DNA from 2 places in the Pseudomonas sp. SJZ078 genome. Region 2 is predicted to be linked to the other one. Evidence: predicted binding sites of a transcription regulator. Region 2 holds the regulator's gene; the other holds the start of a gene.
What was found. The regulator FliA, encoded in region 2, starts transcription of late flagellar genes. The targets are predictions, from matches to a motif close to CTAAAGTTTNNNNNNNNNNNGCCGNTAA.
Positions count from the first base shown of each region.

Region 1: FBY02_RS12745 (methyl-accepting chemotaxis protein) is a predicted target of FliA. The motif match lies at 1,380-1,407, and genes of this name have one in related genera.

Region 1 is NZ_VIUG01000011.1:73,873-83,693, reverse strand. It holds gene FBY02_RS12765 (acyl-CoA dehydrogenase) at 1-508, shown strand, start outside; gene FBY02_RS12755 (cell division protein ZapA) at 674-976, opposite strand; gene FBY02_RS12750 (hypothetical protein) at 973-1,203, opposite strand; gene FBY02_RS12745 (methyl-accepting chemotaxis protein) at 1,461-3,086, shown strand; gene FBY02_RS12740 (hypothetical protein) at 3,237-3,443, opposite strand; gene FBY02_RS12735 (DUF6124 family protein) at 3,511-3,852, opposite strand; gene FBY02_RS12730 (hypothetical protein) at 4,266-4,709, opposite strand; gene FBY02_RS12725 (hypothetical protein) at 4,902-5,378, opposite strand; gene FBY02_RS12720 (DUF637 domain-containing protein) at 5,371-9,821, opposite strand, start outside.
Region 2 is NZ_VIUG01000012.1:26,871-36,691, reverse strand. It holds gene flhA (flagellar biosynthesis protein FlhA) at 1-1,483, shown strand, start outside; gene flhF (flagellar biosynthesis protein FlhF) at 1,495-2,844, shown strand; gene fleN (flagellar synthesis regulator FleN) at 2,960-3,790, shown strand; gene fliA (RNA polymerase sigma factor FliA) at 3,787-4,530, shown strand; gene FBY02_RS13215 (chemotaxis response regulator CheY) at 4,645-5,016, shown strand; gene FBY02_RS13210 (protein phosphatase CheZ) at 5,035-5,823, shown strand; gene FBY02_RS13205 (chemotaxis protein CheA) at 5,848-8,121, shown strand; gene FBY02_RS13200 (chemotaxis response regulator protein-glutamate methylesterase) at 8,170-9,306, shown strand; gene FBY02_RS13195 (flagellar motor protein) at 9,306-9,821, shown strand, end outside.

The sequences.
Region 1 (9,821 bases), on a different contig from region 2:
CCGCGACAACCGCCTGAATCCGATCCACGAAGGCACCCACGGCATCCAGTCCCTGGACCTGCTGGGACGCAAACTGGCGCAGAACGGCGGCGCCGGGCTCAAGCAATTGATCCGCCTGGTGGCCGATACCACCGAACGCGCCCAGGCGCATGCATCATTGACGGACCTGCGTCAGCCATTGGAGGCCCTGGTAGCGCGCCTGCAATCAGTCACTCTGGGTCTACTGACCGACCTGGCCCAAGGCAAGGTCAACAGCAGCCTCGCCAACTCGGCCCTGTACCTCAAGGTGTTTGGGCATATGGTGATCGGCTGGCGCTGGTTGGAACAGGCCATTCGCGCCGAGGAGGGCCTGGCCAGGGGCAATCTCGCGGACAGCGACTTCTACAAAGGCAAGCTGCAAGCGGCGAGGTATTTCCTGACGTGGGAAATACCGGGTTGTCATCATGAGCTGGCACTGCTCGAAGCACGGGACGGTACGTGTCTTGAAATGCGGGATGAGTGGTTCTGATCCGGGTTTTGTAGCGTGGCGCAAATCGCTTGAACACTGATTGAGCGGTCACCCAAATCCACTGTGGGAGCGGGCTTGCTCGCGAAGACGGCACTACATTCAGCACTGAAGCAAGCTGATCCACCGTCTTCGCGAGCAAGCCCGCTCCCACAGGTCATCATCCATTCAGGCCTGCTGAATCGTCTTGGAAATGACATCGACGGTGGCGCTGACCTGCTCCTGATAACGGTCGAGCTCCGCCTGATGCTGCTTCTGCAGTTCTATCTGCTGTGAGCACAGGTTCATTGCCGCCAATACCAACAGACGATCACCGATCAGCGTCGGGTATTTTCTCTTGGTGTCGGCCAGGGCAGCCTTGAGCATCGCAGCGGCGTCCAGCAGGGCCTGTTCCTGCCCGGCCGGAGCCTTGATCGAATAGTCTTCTCCCAGGATCGAGATCACCGTCACCCCATCGGCGCCGTGCCTCATGCGCTGACAGGACCGGTGCTGGCCCGCTCGATCAATGCCTGGATACGGGCGGCGGTAGTGCCGTGGAGTTCTTCCTGCTCCATCAGGCTCAGTTGCAGGCTTTCGTTTTCATCCTTGGCCCTGGCAAGTTCCGCGCTCAGGGTTTCGTTCAGGCCGGTGAGATGACGATTCTGTTGCACCAGGTCATTGACCAGTTGCTCCAGCTGGCTGAGGGATGCTTCCAACATATTGATTTCCAGGCTTTTTCAGGGGGCGCGTACGATAAAGAAAAGTCACTGCCGATGCCATGGTTTGCAGGACGACGGTGCTTCGCTGGCGAGTTGTAGAGACTACGAATGGGGAATCTGGTTCCTGCCCTTCGTCGCACCGACGATGTGACTGTGCGACAAAAGCACGCAGCAGCCTCAAGACTTCCACCCCATGACCGATAATTCAGTGACACCAGCCACAGCCCGCACGGACGCGCTTCTTCCCGGTACCCTCCATGTCCCTACGTAATATGAATATCGCGCCGCGGGCGTTCCTGGGGTTTGCCCTGATCGGTGCCCTGATGCTGGCGCTTGGGGTGTTCGCCCTGACCCAGATGAGCAAAATCCGCAGCTCCGGCGAAAACATCGTCGAGAACAGCGTGCCCAGCATCCAGGCCCTGGACGAGTTCACCCAGCTCACCCTGCGCCTGCGCGTATTGTCCTATCGCTTGCTGGTCAACCGCGAGCCGGATATCCAAAAGAAAACCTTTGAGCTGTTCGAACAACGCAACCAGCAGATCCGCACGGCCCAGACCGCCTATGAAAAACTCATCAGCGCCCCTGAAGAACGGGCTGCTTATGACCAGTACGTGCAACTGCTGGGTCAGTATCGTCAGCTCGAAGAGCGGATGAAGACGCTGTCACGCAACAATCAGATCGATGAATTGCGCACACTGCTCAACACTGAGCTGCTGAGCAATTCCGACGCCATCAATGTCGTCATCAACCGCTTGATGGAGATCAACAATCAGCAAGCCGAAGCGCTCAACCAAGGCGCTACGCAACAGTACTCGACCGCTTTCAATTGGGTCGTCGTTCTGCTGGTCATCGCCACCGGCCTGACCTTGCTGTTCGCCTGGCTGCTGACCAACAGCATCACCCGCCCGATTGGCAGCGCCCTGAACGCCGCCGAAGAAATAGCCAAGGGCAACCTGACCCGGCCGATCACCGTGGATGGCAATGACGAAGCCGGTCGCCTGTTGCGGGCAATGGCGACCATGCAGGAAAAACTGCGCGACACCCTGCAGCGGATCTCCGGCTCGGCGACCCAACTGGCTTCCGCCGCCGAAGAGCTCAACAGCGTCACCGACGAAAGCGCCCGTGGCCTGACCCTGCAGAACAACGAAATCGAACAGGCCGCCACCGCGGTCAATGAAATGACCAGCGCCGTGGAAGAAGTGGCGCGCAATGCGGTCAGCACCTCCGAAGCCTCGAAGAACGCTACTTCCTCCGCTGGCGACGGTCGGGACCTGGTGCAGGAAACCGTCAGCGCCATCGAACGCATGAGCGCCGACGTGCAAGGCACTGCCACGCTGATTGGCAACCTGGCGGATGAATCACGCGACATCGGTAAGGTGCTGGATGTGATCCGCGGCCTGGCGGACCAGACCAACCTGCTGGCCCTGAACGCCGCCATCGAAGCCGCCCGTGCCGGCGAAGCCGGTCGCGGCTTTGCCGTGGTGGCGGACGAAGTACGCGCCCTGGCCCATCGCACCCAGCAGTCGACCAGCGAGATCGAACGGATGATCGGCAGCATCCAGAGCGGCACGGAGCAGGCCGTGAACTCGATGCGCAACAGCACCGAACGCGCCGAGTCGACCTTGAACATCGCCCGCGGCGCCGGTCTGTCCCTGGACACCATCAACACCGCCATCGTCGAGATCAACGAACGCAACCTGGTGATCGCCAGCGCCGCCGAAGAACAGGCCCAAGTGGCCCGCGAAGTGGACCGCAACCTGGTGAACATCCGCGACCTGTCGGTGCAATCGGCCACCGGCGCCAACCAGACCAGCGCCGCCAGTGCCGAACTGTCGCGCCTGGCGGTGGACTTGAACAGCATGGTGGGGCGGTTCAGCCTCTGATCCTCGGGCATTAAATGCCTCGCTCCGTGCCCACCCTCTCGGGTCACGGAGCGCTCCCTCATCGGCCTTAGACGACTAGATCATTGGACCGGCTGTGCAACTGCTTCAGCAGGTTCAGTTGTCGTGCCAGCCGGTTCTAAATTTCCAGTTTCAGTCCAACTCGGCAACCACGGCCATGGCGGCCGGATCATACAGGCCAGCGGCGACCCGCACGCCGTCCAGCGAAGCTTCGCTGGTGTCGAGCAGGTCGCGGTAAAGCGAAACCCGCGTGGCGATGTCATCCGGTGCGGCAGCGAGTCGGGCCATCAGGGCGTTGCGGTTGGCAGTCGGCGCGGTCCAGGAATCCGAAGGGAACATGCGGCGTATGCTGTCGCAAAAAACGGGTTTGATCGACACCCATCGATCAAACCCGAACACCTTCGTTTTACCTGGGATCGACCACGTCCAGCGCCCGGTTCGCCAGGAGCTGGCCCAGTTCAATCAACTGTCGCAGGCCCAAGGCAAAATGCCGCCGGGAACCGTCCAGCTCGAACGCCAGATCCCCGGCCATGACGTTGGCGGAGGCCAGGGTTTCGCTGAGGTTGGCCAACAGGCTCTCTGCATCCACGCCTTGGACGATGGTGAACAGTTGGTCTGGGGCCGGTTGCTTATCGGGTGGATTGGGTTTGGGGTTCAGGTAAGAATTGATGACGCGTTCGGCGTTGGCATCGGCGGCGATGTCCAGGTGCAGCGGTGGGACGGGTGGGTCTGGGATGAGTTTGTCCATGGGTACTCCTAACGTCAGTTGGAGCCGCCACGGCTCGCGACTAAACGAGGTGGGGTGGCGGCTGTACGCAGGTTAGTCGACCGGGACGTTAGGAAACCGGCGCACCCGAAAGTGCCCTGCGCACAGCCACCATAAAATCAGCGGCAACACGTAGCCTGACTTTAAGGAGAACCTTGCGCCTAACGATTACCGAGCGACTAAACCCGACCGCTGAATGGGCAGCGGAAAACACAGGCTAGACACCGAAATCAGCAGGCGCAAGAGGTTGGGATTTTCTAGGAAATGTCCTGCAAGTCAATGGGAAAGGTCCCTATACAAAGTGTTTCGCTTTGTACTCGTCGCCCATTTTCATAGGATCCTTTGCCGTGTTTTGCACTGCCCCGGCCGAGGGCGGCCGCATCAAGGTAGGAAAATCAATGAGCCCCCTGCCCGGTCGATTCAGATGGAGTGGACATGACGGCCGGCTCGATTACCTTGGCGGAACGCCCTGTATCAATGTCTCGTATCTCGTAATACCACCATTTCAACGAAGAGGTACCATAAAGGCCATAGGTGTGACCTCCGACCAGGTCAACGGTCATTTCAACGGGTCGTGAGTATTCGGTTCCAATAGCACGGTTAACGGAAATTTTATGCCTTCCCGCTCCGAGTCGATACTCGGTTTGGCGGGCTATCCAATAGAGCGATGTATCGTCATCGATCTTGGCTATCGACAGTGCCTTGTCGAACTGCCGAATTATCGCAACCTCATCCCAGGGCTTTCCTTCTGCGCTTTTATGCTCGTAATGAATGCACCCCGTCAGCGAGAAGCAGAACAGAGTCATTGCTATAAAACGTAAGACGACAGCGTATTTCATCAATATCCCTCCATGATTTAACCAAAATCTGCTAACTCTCGCGGCCTACAAAATAAATTCCGGACTACCCCCAAAAAGAAACAGACTTATTCACAAACAAGCACAACAAATATTCGCCTCTTTCCCTAATAAAAAATCTGTCCTCTTTCTGTTTTCTCCACCAGTGCCTCTCTTAGCCTAATCTCATACAAGTCATTCAAAAAGCAGCCCCTGAGCCCCATAGTCTTGGGCAGAATCAACCAATAAAATTGAATCCTCATACTTCTCAAGATCACTTCCGACCCAAGACTGGCCCTCTCGCAAAAAATGAAACTTTACAACCGAGCCAAATTCATCACTTGAAATTATCGATTGAAATACTCCCTCATATCCTCTTCGCGCCCACTCTCCCAACACCGAACGAACGAAAAGTACCGCATTAAGAAGATAATCCGAATCTGCAAAGTCATCTATATGAATTGAATTTACAAAACATTCCCATCCGGTGCGATCCAAAAAGTTAGACTCTACGGCATTGGTGCTTTTACTAGCTAGGGCAGCGAGAAAAAAACAGCCATCCTTCTGAATAATACCCTGCGCGATAATATCAGCCAAAGCAGCAGGAAGCTGGCGTTCAACCCGATCAATGCCATCCAGGTCATTTTTCATCTTTTCGTTCATCTTAATCATGATTTGCCCCTAAATATTTTGACATCCCTTTTTCGATAGCCTGCGAAAATCTCGAATTTTTCAAAAGTTGATTTACCGATTTTGGCGCATCAGGAAATGATTTGGTTTCAGGATCATAAAGATATTTATTTCCTTTATTATCCTGATAGTGGAGTTGTCCTGGACGCTGGCCAGGATTAGGATTTTCTACATCCAAACGCTCTTTACCATCCCCTTTCCAGATTGTCTTACTTGCAGTTTGGACACCTTGTGCGCCCAGCATTCCATTTTTGTTATCGCTTCCTACAACCCCAACCTTAACCCCGGTTGTACCACCCTTCCCCCCAGCCGTCGACGCGAACAACCCCCGATCCGGACTCAATCCATTCGACGCAAGCTCGGCCAGTAATGCAGCACCATCGCCGTTTTCGGTGCGCGTATGCTCGATAATGCCGGTATTGATGGCCCGCTCGTTACTCCGCGTGATTTCCCAAAGTGCTGCCGAGCGATCGAACCCCGAGCTTCTGCCGTCATGCAGCAATTTTTCATTGGCCGGAATCTCATCCGCCAGTTGCTTCGTAATCTGCCCACAGCCCACCGGATTCTGCTGGCAGTACTGCCCAAACTCCCGGTTCCGGGCTGTGTCGAGGTTGTTGTAAAAATCCCGGATGGATTGGCAATCAGCTGGCGATTTGCAGGTGTTGAGCTTCTGCTCTCTCTCCACCAGTTCCGCATGGAACAGGTAGTTGAACGTGGTCGCTTTCTCGGCAATCTTCGAGCCGGTATTCAGATCACCGTCTACCGCGGCCGCGGCCAATAGGCCCGTCAGTTGCGACAACATCAACTGCAGATGTTTGTTTTTATCCGCCACTTTGGCCATGCCGGGAATCAGCGCTTCATTCAAACCGGCGGCTACCGCGCCGGTCTTGAAGTCGCTGCCCGTCAGCTCAGCCAGCAGGCCACCCATGATCGCGTGGGCAACAATTTTCTCAGGGCCGCCATCCGGGAACTTGATGGTATCGCCCACCCAGTTGAATCCGGTCGCCATCGCCACATTGCCGGCTTCTCCCAGCAGGGCAGCATTGAAGTTGCTGCCAAAGCTGCCACCGCCAATCGCGGTGGAAATGCCGCTGGAGATTACCGCTCGCCCCGTCGTGCGGATGGCCGTGTCAGTCGCGTTACTCCAGCGGAAGATGTCCTTGGAGGAGTTACTGGCGCTCGATGCCGAGCCTGCGGAACCCGCTGAGCCGGTCGACGGCTCGACGCCTTGAGTGGTAGTGCTGGCGCTGTCGGCGCTGGTAAACCAGTTCTCGTCGGCATAATCCAAAGCACCGGCGGTAAATCCGGCAATGGCCGCATTCTTCAGGCTGTCGGCACTAACGGTTTCCTTCAGTGCCAGTCCCAGGTTGCCTTTATTATCGATGGTGCTGGTGACTGCCGTGGTGCTCAGGCTGGCCGCGACAGCCAGGTTGCCGCCCGTAAGTCCGAAGCCGGCGGGCCCCATGATGAACGACATCAGGATTGCAATGGCAATCTTGGCGCCCGCGCCCAAACCCGAGTTCTGGTATTTGAAGCTGTCGTGGATTTCCTTCACCTGGCGCCAGTCGATATCGCCACGCGCCTCGGCCTGTTTCATCCAGGCCAGGCCCGGTTCAGCCTTCACCATCGCGTCGATGGTCTGGCTGACACTCTGTTTATCGACTTGCTTGACGTCGATACGCAGGCCGTCAACGGCCTTGATGACCAACTGCCCTTGGGCGACGAGCTCGCTCTGGCGCAAGGTCTCATCGGTGCGTCCCTCGCCTTTCATCTTGTACCAGGCAAGGTCACCTTTGCTCTTGGTGTGGCTTTCGTCGTGGTAATTCTTGACCCCCTCGAAGATGATCCGCCCACCACTGTCGAGGGTCAGATCATTGCCACTTTGCAGCTTCGCCACCTGGTAGGTCTGATCCCCACCGCTGATCAGTTTCAGGTTGCCCCCGGCCTTGATCTCGCTGCCGATATGAGTGATCTGCGTCACCTCATCTCGCCTTGCGGCGTTACTCCCCCAGCTCCCCTTCTTTTTCATGTTATACAACGAGTAATCCCGATTCTGCTCAGCCAGCAGACTTATCTGCTTAGCCGCAACCAGGTACGCCTCGTCACCCGCCGTAATCTTGCTCGCTATCACCGACAGGTTGTTGCGCGCAGCAATCGCTACATCCCCGCCCGCATTGAGGGTGGTCGCCTGCTGCTGGACATGGTCTTCTTCCTTGTTGATCTTCTTGCCACTGCGCTTGTAACGGTATTCGCTGGAGGTCTCGTTCGCGGCGGCAATCAGCGATACGTCGTTACCGGTGAGGTTGATATCGCCCTTGGCTTCCAGATGGCTGGCGACGACGGTCAGGTTGTTGCCCGCGTCGGCATTCAGGTCGCCGCCGGCCTTGATTTCACTGGCATGCTGCACGGTCTGGCGCTGTTCCCAGAAGTGGCGCTTGTCCTTGCGCATCGAGCCACTTTCTTCGCGAGCCGCGGAGATGACGATGTCTTTTCCGGCGCTCAGTTCGATGTCGTTGCCCGCCGTCATCGCGCCGCCCACATTCAGCAAATCGCCCGCAGCCCGCACGGTGAGGTTGTTGCCGGCCTCGATGCGTGCAGCATTGTCGACGACCGAGGTTTTCGAACTGAAGCCCGTGCCGCTGCTCTCAACGGTGGTGATGGTGCGGTCGTTGCGAATATCCCCGCTCAACGTCGACAGTTCGACGTCCTTGCCCTTGAGAATGCCGCCCTGGATGTTGACCAGGTCTTTGCCGGCAACCAGTTTGAGGCGCTCGCCGGCTTCGGCCAGGCGCGTGTTGACCAGGTTGTTCCCGGCCGCTGCCGAGAGGTTTTCGCTGGCCCGCAGCGTGCCGAAGTTCTTCAGGTCGGTGCCTGCGATCAGCGTGAGGTTCTTGCCCTGGATCAGCGCGCCGTCCGCCGTCAGCCGGTTGTTGGCCTGGGCCAGGTAAAGCACCGGCACCAGGACGTGCTCACCCTTGACCACCTGGTCTTCCATCCAGACGATGTCGTGGGTCAGTGCAGCAACCTGTTGTGAGGTGAGGGTCACGCCAACGGCCAGGTTCAACTGATCCTTGCTGGCGATGGCATTGTTCATCAGGTACTTGAACATGCCTTCGTCGCTGGTCTGCCCGGCGATGAAGCGCTGGCCGGTGCGGGCAAGCACCGCTTGTTGAATCAGGCGTTGTTCATACAGGCCATCGCCCAGGCGTTTCCAGCTGGTATCGGGGTCATAGCCCAGGTTGCGCAGCAGGTAATCCGAACTCATGAACCGCTTGAGGTCGGTGAGCGCTGGATTGGTCTCGATCAAGTACTTGGGACCGACGATGACCCGGCTCGCATCCGATCCCTGGACGGTCGCACGGCTCTGGTCATGGCCGTTTTGCGCCGCAGCGCCGCTATCAACGACACGGAACAGGCCGTTATCGCCCGTCGGCAAGGAGAACCCGGGCATGCTGGTCGGGTTCACCTGTTGCTGCGCGAGGTCCGGCGGTAATTGCGGATTGAGCACCACCACCGCAGGCTGCGTGGAGGTGGCGACATCCGTCGCCGCTGTTCTGGCCGCCCCCGCCGATGGCGCCTGGAACTGCACGAGGCTGCTATTTTCCAGTTTCTGGGTGGCCTGGATGTCGATGTTGCCCCCCGATTGAACGACCGCCGGCGCCATCGGCGCACCCGGTGTCACGGTGGTGATATCACCCACCTGACGGAAGCTGTTGAGTGCATCGACAGGGACTTCCTTCGGGTTGGCCTGGGCGTTATACGGGAAGATGTATCTCGCCCGGAAACGCTCGTCGGTTCCGTCGGTCACCCTGCCGGTGTTCCAGGTCCGCGTCCTGACGCTGGAGCCGGCAGCAGCGCCGACGTTGGCAAAGTTGTCCGCCTTGATCAGCAGGTCGGCACCCGAGGCCATCACGCTGTAGTTGTTGGAGACTGAGGAGCCGTCAATGGTCAGCTTGCCGCCACTCATCAGCGTGGCGCTGGCCGAATCCTGGAGCACTACGCTCTTGTAGGTTTCAGTGGCGACATAATCGACGTTGTGGTGATCGCCACCACAGTCATAACACGTGACGCTGATGGAGCCCGACACCAGCTCATCGGTGGTGCTGAAGACGTCCTTGCGATTGATCAGGACGTTGCTGCGCAGCGACATGTCCTTTGCCGACTCGAGGGTGCCGGAGATGTTCTCGAGCAACTCACTGCGAGCGACGCCATCTCGCGCCGCGACGTCCAGCGCTCCAAGGCTGTAGACGTCGCCAAAAGCGTTGGTGAAGGTGTTGAAGCGCAGCGCCATGTCCGCGCCGCTGAAGATCAAGCCGCGATCGTTGCGCGCCTCGTTGGCGCTCAACTCGACAGCTTCGGCGCCGCCGAGCGTGCCGGTGTTGGTCAGACGGGTCGCGGCCAGGGAGAATTTGCCGCCCCCGGTGA
Region 2 (9,821 bases):
GTTCATCAACCTGATCGGCGGCATGGCCGTCGGTATCTTCCAACATCAGATGAGTTTCGGTGATGCAGGCAAGGTTTACGCCTTGCTGACCATCGGTGACGGTTTGGTGGCGCAATTGCCATCACTGTTGTTATCCACAGCTGCGGCGATCATGGTGACCCGTGCTTCGGGCTCCGAAGACATGGGCAAGCAGATCAGCCGGCAGATGTTCGCGTCGCCCAAGGCCCTGGCTGTGGCCGCCGGTCTGATGGCCGTGATGGGCCTGGTCCCGGGCATGCCACACATTTCCTTCCTGAGCATGGCCGCCGTGGCGGCAGGCGGCGCCTACCTGTTCTGGAAGAAGCAGAACGTGCAGAAAATCCAGGCATTGCAGGAGGTCAAGCGCCAGCAGGAACTGCTGCCATCGCCGGCCCGCGCCCTGGAGACCAAGGAGCTGGGCTGGGACGACGTGACCCCGATCGACATGATCGGGCTGGAAGTCGGCTATCGCCTGATCCCGCTGGTGGATCGCAACCAGGGCGGACAACTGCTGGCGCGGATCAAGGGGGTGCGCAAGAAGCTGTCCCAGGACCTGGGTTTCCTGATGCCCACCGTGCACATCCGCGATAACCTCGACCTGGCGCCCAGCGCCTATCGCTTGACGTTGATGGGGGTGATCCTGGCTGAAGCCGAGATCTATCCGGACCGCGAACTGGCGATCAATCCGGGTCAGGTCTATGGTTCGCTCAACGGCATTACCGCCAAGGACCCGGCTTTTGGCCTGGAGGCGGTGTGGATTGAAATCAGTCAGCGGGCCCAGGCCCAGTCCCTCGGTTACACCGTGGTGGACGCCAGTACGGTAGTCGCGACGCATTTGAACCAGATTTTGTACAAGCACTCCAGCGAATTGATCGGCCACGAAGAAGTCCAGCAATTGCTGCAGGTGTTGGCCAAAGGCTCACCAAAACTGGCCGAAGAGCTGGTGCCGGGTGTGGTTTCGTTGTCGCAGTTGCTCAAGATTTTGCAGGCGCTGCTGGCCGAACAGGTGCCGGTACGCGACATCCGCAGTATTGCCGAAGCCATCGCCAACAACGCTTCCAAGAGTCAAGATACCGCCGCCATGGTGGCCGCGGTTCGGGTCGGCGTATCCCGTGCAATCGTCCAAAGCATTGTAGGCACTGAGTCGGAGCTGCCTGTGATCACGCTGGAGCCAAGGTTGGAACAGATATTGCTCAATAGTCTTCAGAAGGCAGGGCAAGGCTCGGAAGAGGGCGTTCTGCTGGAGCCAAGCATGGCCGAGAAGCTGCAACGTTCGTTGATCGAGGCAGCCCAGCGGCAAGAGATGCAAGGCCAACCGGTGATCCTGCTGGTGGCGGGTCCGATTCGTGCGATGCTCTCGCGTTTCGGTCGCCTCGCGGTCCCGGGGCTGCATGTGCTGGCGTACCAGGAAATACCGGACAACAAGCAAGTGACCATTGTTGCGACAGTAGGGCCCAACGGCTGAGGTAGTGGGTTATGCAAGTGAAGCGTTTTTTCGCCGCCGATATGCGTCAGGCCATGAAACTGGTCCGTGACGAGCTGGGCGCCGAAGCAGCCATCATCGGCAACCGCCGGATCGCCGGTGGTGTCGAGCTGACGGCGGCTCTGGACTACAAGCTGTCTGCGCTCGCCCCGCGGGTTCCGAACATGGAGCTTGAGGATGAGCTGCGCAAGACCCAGTCGCGCATTGCCAGCGCCCAGGCCGAATTGAGTCTGCGCAGCAGCGAAGGCGAGGCGGCCCCGGGTACCAATCGTCAATTGTTTGCCGGTCAGCCGTTGACCGCAGGCCTGCCGCTGACCGCTGCCGAACCGTTGATCGAGCCGACCCCGGCCGAGCCGCGCCGTCCCGCGCCGGCGCCTGCCGCACCGGCTCCTGGTATCGATCCGCGTGCCCTGGACTCGATGCGTTTCGAACTCAACAGCCTGCGCGAACTGATGGAAGTCCAGCTCGGCTCCCTGGCCTGGAACCAACTGCAAGGCAGCCGTCCGGCCCAGGCCAACCTGTGGCGCCGCCTGCAACGCATTGGCCTGTCCGGCCCGTTGGCTCGCGACCTGCTGGCGCTGATCAACGATATCCACGAGCCTCGCCAGGCCTGGCGCATGCTGCTGGCGCATCTGGCGCGAATGATTGCCACGCCGGAAGTCGAGCCGCTGGAAGAGGGTGGGGTGATCGCCATGGTCGGCCCGGCCGGCATGGGCAAGACCACGACCCTGGCCAAACTCGCCGCCCGTTATGTACTCAAGTACGGTGCCCAGAGCATTGCCCTGGTGAGCATGGACAGCTTCCGTATCGGCGCCCAGGAGCAACTCAAGACCCTGGGCCGGATTCTCAACGTGTCGGTGACCCATGTGGATCCGGGTCAATCCCTGGCCCAGGCGCTGGAGCCACTGTTGCGCAAGCGCGTCGTGCTGATCGATACCGCAGGCCTGCAAGCCAGCGATCCAGCCCTGCGCATGCAGCTCGAAAGCCTGGCCGGACGCGGCATCAAGTCAAAAAATTATCTCGTGTTGGCAACCACCAGCCAGAAACAGGTTCTAACCGCCGCCTACCACAGCTACAAGCGCTGCGGACTGGCCGGTTGCATCCTGACCAAGCTGGACGAAACGGCAAGCCTGGGCGAGGTCTTGAGCCTGGCGATCGGTCACGATCTGCCGGTGGCGTACCTGACCGACGGGCCGCGGATCCCGGATGATTTGCATCTGCCGCGCCGCCACCAACTGGTCAGCCGTGCCGTGAGTGTGCAAATGCAGGACGAACCCAGCGAAGAAGCCATGGCTGATATGTTCGCTGATATCTACCACAGCCCGACCAAGCAGGTTGGCTGAGGTAATCATGAATACTTTTTGTACCTACATCGATGGTCTGCCAGGCAATGTTCCGTATGTGAACGCGCAGCCAGTAATGTGGCCTCCGTCTAAGTAAGACAGGTAAAGAACGAACATGGGCAGCATGCATCCCGTACAGGTGATCGCGGTGACCGGCGGCAAAGGTGGCGTCGGCAAGACTAACGTGTCAGTGAACTTGTCCCTGGCTCTGGCAGAGCTTGGCCGACGGGTCATGCTGCTGGACGCCGACCTGGGCCTGGCGAACGTCGATGTGCTGTTGGGACTCACACCCAAGCGCACGCTGGCGGACGTGATCGAGGGCCGCTGCGAGCTGCGTGACGTGCTGCTGCAGGGGCCGGGCGGGATTCGCATCGTGCCGGCCGCCTCCGGCACCCAGAGCATGGTTCATCTGACGCCGGCCCAGCACGCCGGCCTGATCCAGGCATTCAGCGACATCGGTGACAACCTCGACGTGCTGGTAATCGACACGGCGGCGGGCATCGGTGATTCGGTCGTCAGCTTCGTGCGCGCCGCCCAGGAAGTGCTGCTGGTGGTCTGTGACGAGCCTACCTCCATCACCGATGCCTACGCCCTGATCAAGCTCTTGAACCGCGACTACGGCATGAACCGCTTCCGCGTCCTGGCCAACATGGCCCAGAGCCCGCAGGAGGGGCGCAACCTGTTCGCCAAGTTGACCAAGGTCACCGATCGTTTCCTGGACGTTGCCCTGCAATACGTCGGTGCCGTGCCGTACGACGAGAGCGTACGCAAGGCGGTCCAGAAGCAACGTGCCGTCTATGAAGCCTTTCCCCGTTCCAAATGCGCGCTGGCATTCAAGGCAATCGCCCAGAAGGTCGATACCTGGCCGCTGCCGGCCAATCCGCGCGGGCATCTGGAATTTTTCGTCGAGCGTCTCGTGCAACAAACAGCAGGGCCCGTGTTATGACAGCCAGCGGTTACAACCACCTCTACAAGAAATCGGCACGGGACGCCCAATACGAGTTGATCGAGCGTTATGCGCCCTTGGTCAAGCGCATCGCCTATCACTTGTTGGCGCGGTTGCCGGCCAGTGTGCAGGTCGAGGACCTGATCCAGGCGGGCATGATCGGCCTGCTCGAAGTGGCGAACAAATACGACGCCAGCAAGGGCGCCAGTTTCGAGACCTACGCCGGCATCCGCATTCGCGGCGCGATGCTCGACGAAGTCCGCAAGGGCGACTGGGCACCCCGTTCGGTGCATCGCAATACCCGCATGGTCAGTGACGCCATTCGCGCTATTGAAGCGAAAACCGGACGAGACGCTAAAGATCACGAGGTTGCGGCCGAACTCCAGTTGAGTCTCGATGATTATTACGGGATTTTGAACGATACCTTGGGCAGCCGCCTGTTCAGTTTCGACGACCTGTTGCAGGACGGCGATCATGATGGGCTGCACGAGGACGGCGCGAGTACTCACATGGAGCCTGCGCGTGACCTGGAAGACGAACGTTTCCAGAGCGCGTTGGCCGATGCGATTGCCAATTTGCCGGAGCGTGAGCGACTGGTCTTGGCGCTGTACTACGACGAAGAGCTGAATCTCAAGGAAATCGGTGAGGTCCTGGGGGTCAGCGAATCGCGGGTCAGTCAGTTACACAGCCAGTGCGCCGCCCGTTTGCGGGGGCGTTTGGGGGAGTGGCGAGCGCGCTGACAGTCGGTTCGGGTGCCCCGGACCGTCGTCGGATGCTGTACCGGATTGATTGAAATGGCGCGTTCAGGTGCTGTACGCGTTTAAGTCTGCTTGGAGGTCGAATTGGACAAGAACATGAAAATCCTCATCGTTGATGACTTTTCAACGATGCGGCGGATCATAAAAAACCTGTTGCGTGACCTTGGGTTCACCAACACGGTCGAGGCCGACGATGGCACCACTGCCATCCCGGTTCTCAATAGCGGGAGCATCGACTTTCTGGTGACTGACTGGAACATGCCCGGCATGACCGGTATCGACTTGCTGCGCCATGTGCGCGCCGATGAAAAACTCAAGCACCTTCCTGTGTTGATGGTCACCGCCGAAGCCAAGCGCGAGCAGATCATCGAAGCGGCCCAAGCCGGTGTGAACGGCTATGTGGTCAAACCCTTCACGGCCCAGGCGTTGAAAGAAAAGATCGAAAAGATCTTCGAACGCATCGGTTAACGGCGCCACGGGGGAGCTATGGAGAATAATGAAGCTTCAATGGGCGATTTCGAATCGACCCTGAAAAAACATGCCCGCGAACTGGTCGACAGCCTTGAGAAAGGTCGTTTCGGCGATGCAGTCCAGATGATCCACGAGCTCAATCAGACCCGGGATCGTGGTCTGTACCAGGAAGTCGGCAAGCTCACCCGTGAATTGCACAGCGCGATCGTCAATTTCCAGATCGATCCGAACACCCCCCAGGCCGAGGAGGTCTCGCAGATCACCGACGCGACCGAGCGGCTGTCCTACGTGGTCAAGCTGACCGAGGCCGCCGCCAACCGCACCATGGACCTGGTGGAAAGCGCCACGCCGTTGGTCAATGGCCTTGGCGATGAAGCCCAGGCCTTGAGCGCCGACTGGGCCCGTTTCATGCGTCGTGAAGTCGGCGCAGAGGAATTCCGCGACCTGGCGCGTCGGGTCGACGGTTTTCTGACACGCAGCAGCGCCGATAACCGCGCGGTCGCGAGCAACCTCAACGACATTCTGCTGGCCCAGGACTACCAGGACCTGACCGGTCAGGTGATCAAGCGCGTCACCCAATTGGTCACCGAAGTCGAAGGCAATCTGCTCAAGCTGGTGTTGATGGCCAGCCAGGTCGACCGCTTTGCGGGCATTGAACACGACCGTGAAGCGATGCTTGCCGAAAAAGATCCACAAAAACATCTCTCTCAGGGTGAAGGTCCGCAAATTCATGCCGATAAAAGAGAAGACGTTATGTCCGGTCAGGACGATGTGGACGATTTGCTGTCCAGCCTTGGATTTTAGCCCTGTTTTAGGAGCACCCCATTAATGAGCTTCGGCGCCGATGAAGAGATCCTTCAGGATTTCCTGGTTGAGGCCGGCGAGATTCTAGAGCAACTGTCCGAGCAATTGGTCGAGCTGGAAAGCCGGCCGGATGATGCGGATCTGCTCAACGCAATCTTTCGCGGTTTCCACACTGTAAAAGGAGGCGCCGGCTTCCTTCAGCTCAACGAGCTGGTGGAGTGCTGCCATATTGCCGAGAACGTGTTCGACATCCTGCGCAAGGGTGAGCGTCGCGTGGATTCGGAATTGATGGACGTGGTGCTGGAAGCGCTGGACGCGGTCAACAGCATGTTCAGCGAGGTGCGTGATCGTTCGCCGATCACCGCTGCCACCCCTGAGTTGCTCGCTGCGCTGTCGCGCCTGGCCGAGCCGCAATCGGCTGACGAAGCTGCTCCGGTCGAGACCGCGGTTGAAGAACCCATTGTCGAGGAGCCGGCCGCCGAGGAATCGGGCGATATTACCGATAACGAATTCGAACAACTGCTGGACTCCCTGAGTGCCGTCAAGGCCGAAGCCCAGACTCAGACCCAGGCTCCGGTAGCGGCTGCGCCCGCTGATACCGGCGCGGCCAGCGATGAGATCACCGATGCAGAGTTCGAGTCGCTGCTCGATCAGTTGCACGGCAAAGGCCAGTTCGCTGTCGATGCGGTTGTCCCGCCGGCAGCCCCAGCCGCGCCGAAAGCCGCGGGCGACAGTTCCGACATCACCGACGATGAATTCGAAGCCTTGCTCGATCAGCTGCATGGCAAGGGGACTTTCGCCGTTGACGCCCTGGAGTCGGCCATTGCCTCTACGCCGGCTCCGAACAAGCCTGCCGCCGCAGCGGCCGGCAGCGACCTGATCACCGATCAGGAATTCGAATCGCTGCTCGACGATCTGCACGGCAAAGGCAAGTTCAGCGAAGTCGGCACGGCCTCTGCTGCGCCAACTGCCGCATCGGCCGCCAAGGCCGCGCCGAAAGCCGCCGCCAAGGCACCGGAACCCAAGGCCGAAACACCGGCCCCCGCACCCAAGCCTGCAGCGGCGGCCGCTGCGCCTGTCCGTGCTCCGGCCGCGACGTCTGCACCGGCGGAAAAACCGACCAGTGAAGCCGAAACCACCGTTCGGGTTGACACCGCGCGCCTGGATGAGATCATGAACATGGTTGGCGAGCTGGTGCTAGTGCGTAACCGCCTGGTGCGCCTGGGCCTCAACAGCCAGGACGAAGCCATGTCCAAGGCCGTGTCGAACCTCGACGTGGTCACGGCCGATCTGCAGACCGCGGTCATGAAGACCCGGATGCAGCCGATCAAGAAAGTTTTCGGGCGCTTCCCGCGCCTGGTACGTGACCTGGCTCGCCAGCTCAAGAAAGAAATCAATCTGGAACTGGTGGGTGAGGATACCGACCTCGACAAGAACCTCGTCGAGGCCCTGGCCGACCCGCTGGTCCACTTGGTGCGCAACGCGGTCGACCATGGCATTGAATCGCCGGAAGAGCGCGAAGCCGCGGGTAAGGTCCGCAGCGGCAAGGTGATCCTGGCCGCCGAGCAAGAGGGCGATCATATCCTGCTGTCGATCTCCGACGACGGCAAAGGCATGGACCCGGAAGTGTTGCGTGCCATCGCCGTCAAGCGCGGCGTGATGGACAAAGACGCTGCCGACCGCTTGAGCGATACCGAGTGCTACAACCTGATCTTCGCTCCCGGCTTCTCGACCAAGACCGAGATTTCCGACGTGTCGGGTCGTGGTGTGGGCATGGATGTGGTGAAAACCAAGATTTCCCAGCTCAATGGTTCGATCAACATCCACTCGGTCAAGGGCTCGGGCTCGAAGATCCTCATCAAGGTTCCGCTGACCCTGGCGATCATGCCAACGCTGATGGTGATGCTCGGCAACCAGGCGTTCGCGTTCCCGCTGGTCAACGTCAATGAGATCTTCCACCTCGACCTGTCGCGTACCAACGTGGTGGACGGCCAGGAAGTGGTGATCGTGCGGGACAAGGCGCTGCCGTTGTTCTACCTCAAGCGCTGGTTGGTCAGCTCCGCAGCGCATGTGGAGCAGGGCGAGGGCCACGTGGTGATCCTTTCGGTGGGCACCCAGCGGATCGGCTTCGTCGTCGACCAGCTCGTGGGCCAGGAAGAAGTGGTCATCAAGCCGCTGGGCAAAATGCTCCAAGGCACCCCGGGCATGTCCGGCGCCACCATCACCGGCGACGGCCGCATCGCGCTGATCCTCGATGTACCGAGCATGCTCAAGCGTTACGCCGCGCGGCGTATTTGATTCTGGAGGGGCGCGGCCCAGTGCCGCGCCTCGTCTAACGGAGTGTTTATGGTAGTTAAAGTCCTGGTGGTGGACGATTCGGGGTTCTTCCGCCGCCGCGTCTCGGAAATTCTCTCGGCGGACACGACGATTCAAGTCGTCGGTACCGCGACCAATGGCAAAGAGGCAATCGATCAGGCCCTGGCACTCAAGCCGGACGTGATTACCATGGACTACGAGATGCCAATGATGGACGGCATCACGGCCGTGCGGCATATCATGCAGCGCTGCCCGACTCCGGTATTGATGTTTTCCTCCCTGACCCACGAAGGCGCCCGTGTCACCCTCGACGCGCTGGACGCCGGGGCGGTGGATTTCCTGCCGAAGAACTTCGAGGACATCTCACGCAACCCCGACAAGGTCCGGCAGTTGCTGTGCGAGAAGGTCCACAGCATTTCCCGCAGCAACCGCCGCGTGAGTGCCTACACTCCAGCGGCTCCCGCGCCTGTGGCTGCACCGAGTCCTGCGCCGTCGTCGGGCAGCTTCAATCCGCCCCCGGTACGCAGTGCCCCGGCCCCTGCGCCTACACGCCCGGCCCCGGCCCCGGCCTCGGCGAGTAGCGCGTCGCCGGCACCCAAGCGCAAGGCCTACAAGCTGGTTGCCATCGGCACGTCCACCGGTGGTCCGGTGGCGCTGCAACGGGTCCTGACCCAGTTGCCGGCCAACTTCCCGGCCCCCATCGTGTTGATCCAGCATATGCCCGCTGCCTTCACCAAGGCGTTCGCCGAGCGCCTGGACAAGTTGTGCAATATCAGCGTCAAGGAAGCCGAGGACGGCGATGTCCTGCGGCCGGGCCTGGCGTTGCTGGCCCCGGGTGGCAAACAGATGATGGTCGACGGTCGCGGCGCGGTGAAAATCCTTCCAGGCGACGAGCGCCTGAACTACAAGCCTTGTGTGGACATTACCTTCGGTTCCGCAGCCAAATCCTACGGTGACAAAGTTCTGGCGGTGGTGTTGACCGGCATGGGCGCCGACGGTCGCGAAGGCGCGCGCCTGCTCAAGCAGGGCGGTAGTGCGATCTGGGCCCAAGACGAAGCCAGTTGCGTGATCTACGGCATGCCGATGGCGATTGTCAAAGCGGACCTGGCCGACGCGGTGTACGGGCTGGACGACATCGGTAAAAACCTGGTCGAGGCGTGCCTGTAATGGATGTCCTCAGTCTGATCGGTATCATCATGGCGTTCGTCGCCATCATTGGTGGCAACTATCTGGAGGGCGGTCATCTCGGCGCCCTGGCCAACGGCCCAGCCGCGTTGATCGTGCTCGGTGGCACCATCGGCGCCGCGCTGTTGCAGTCGCCCATGAGTGCGTTCAAGCGTGCCATACAGGTATTGGTCTGGATTCTGTTTCCGCCACGGGTCGACCTGGCCGGCGGTATCGATCGCGTCGTGAACTGGAGCCTGACCGCTCGCAAGGAAGGCCTGCTTGGCCTGGAAGGCGTGGCGGATGCCGAGCCGGACAACTACGCGCGAAAAGGTCTGCAATTGCTGGTGGACGGCGCCGAACCCGAAGCCATCCGCAGCATCCTGGAAGTGGATTTCTACACCCAGGAAAGCCGCGACATCGAAGCAGCCAAGGTTTTCGAAAGCATGGGTGGTTACGCACCTACCATCGGCATCATCGGTGCGGTGATGGGCCTGATCCATGTGATGGGCAACCTG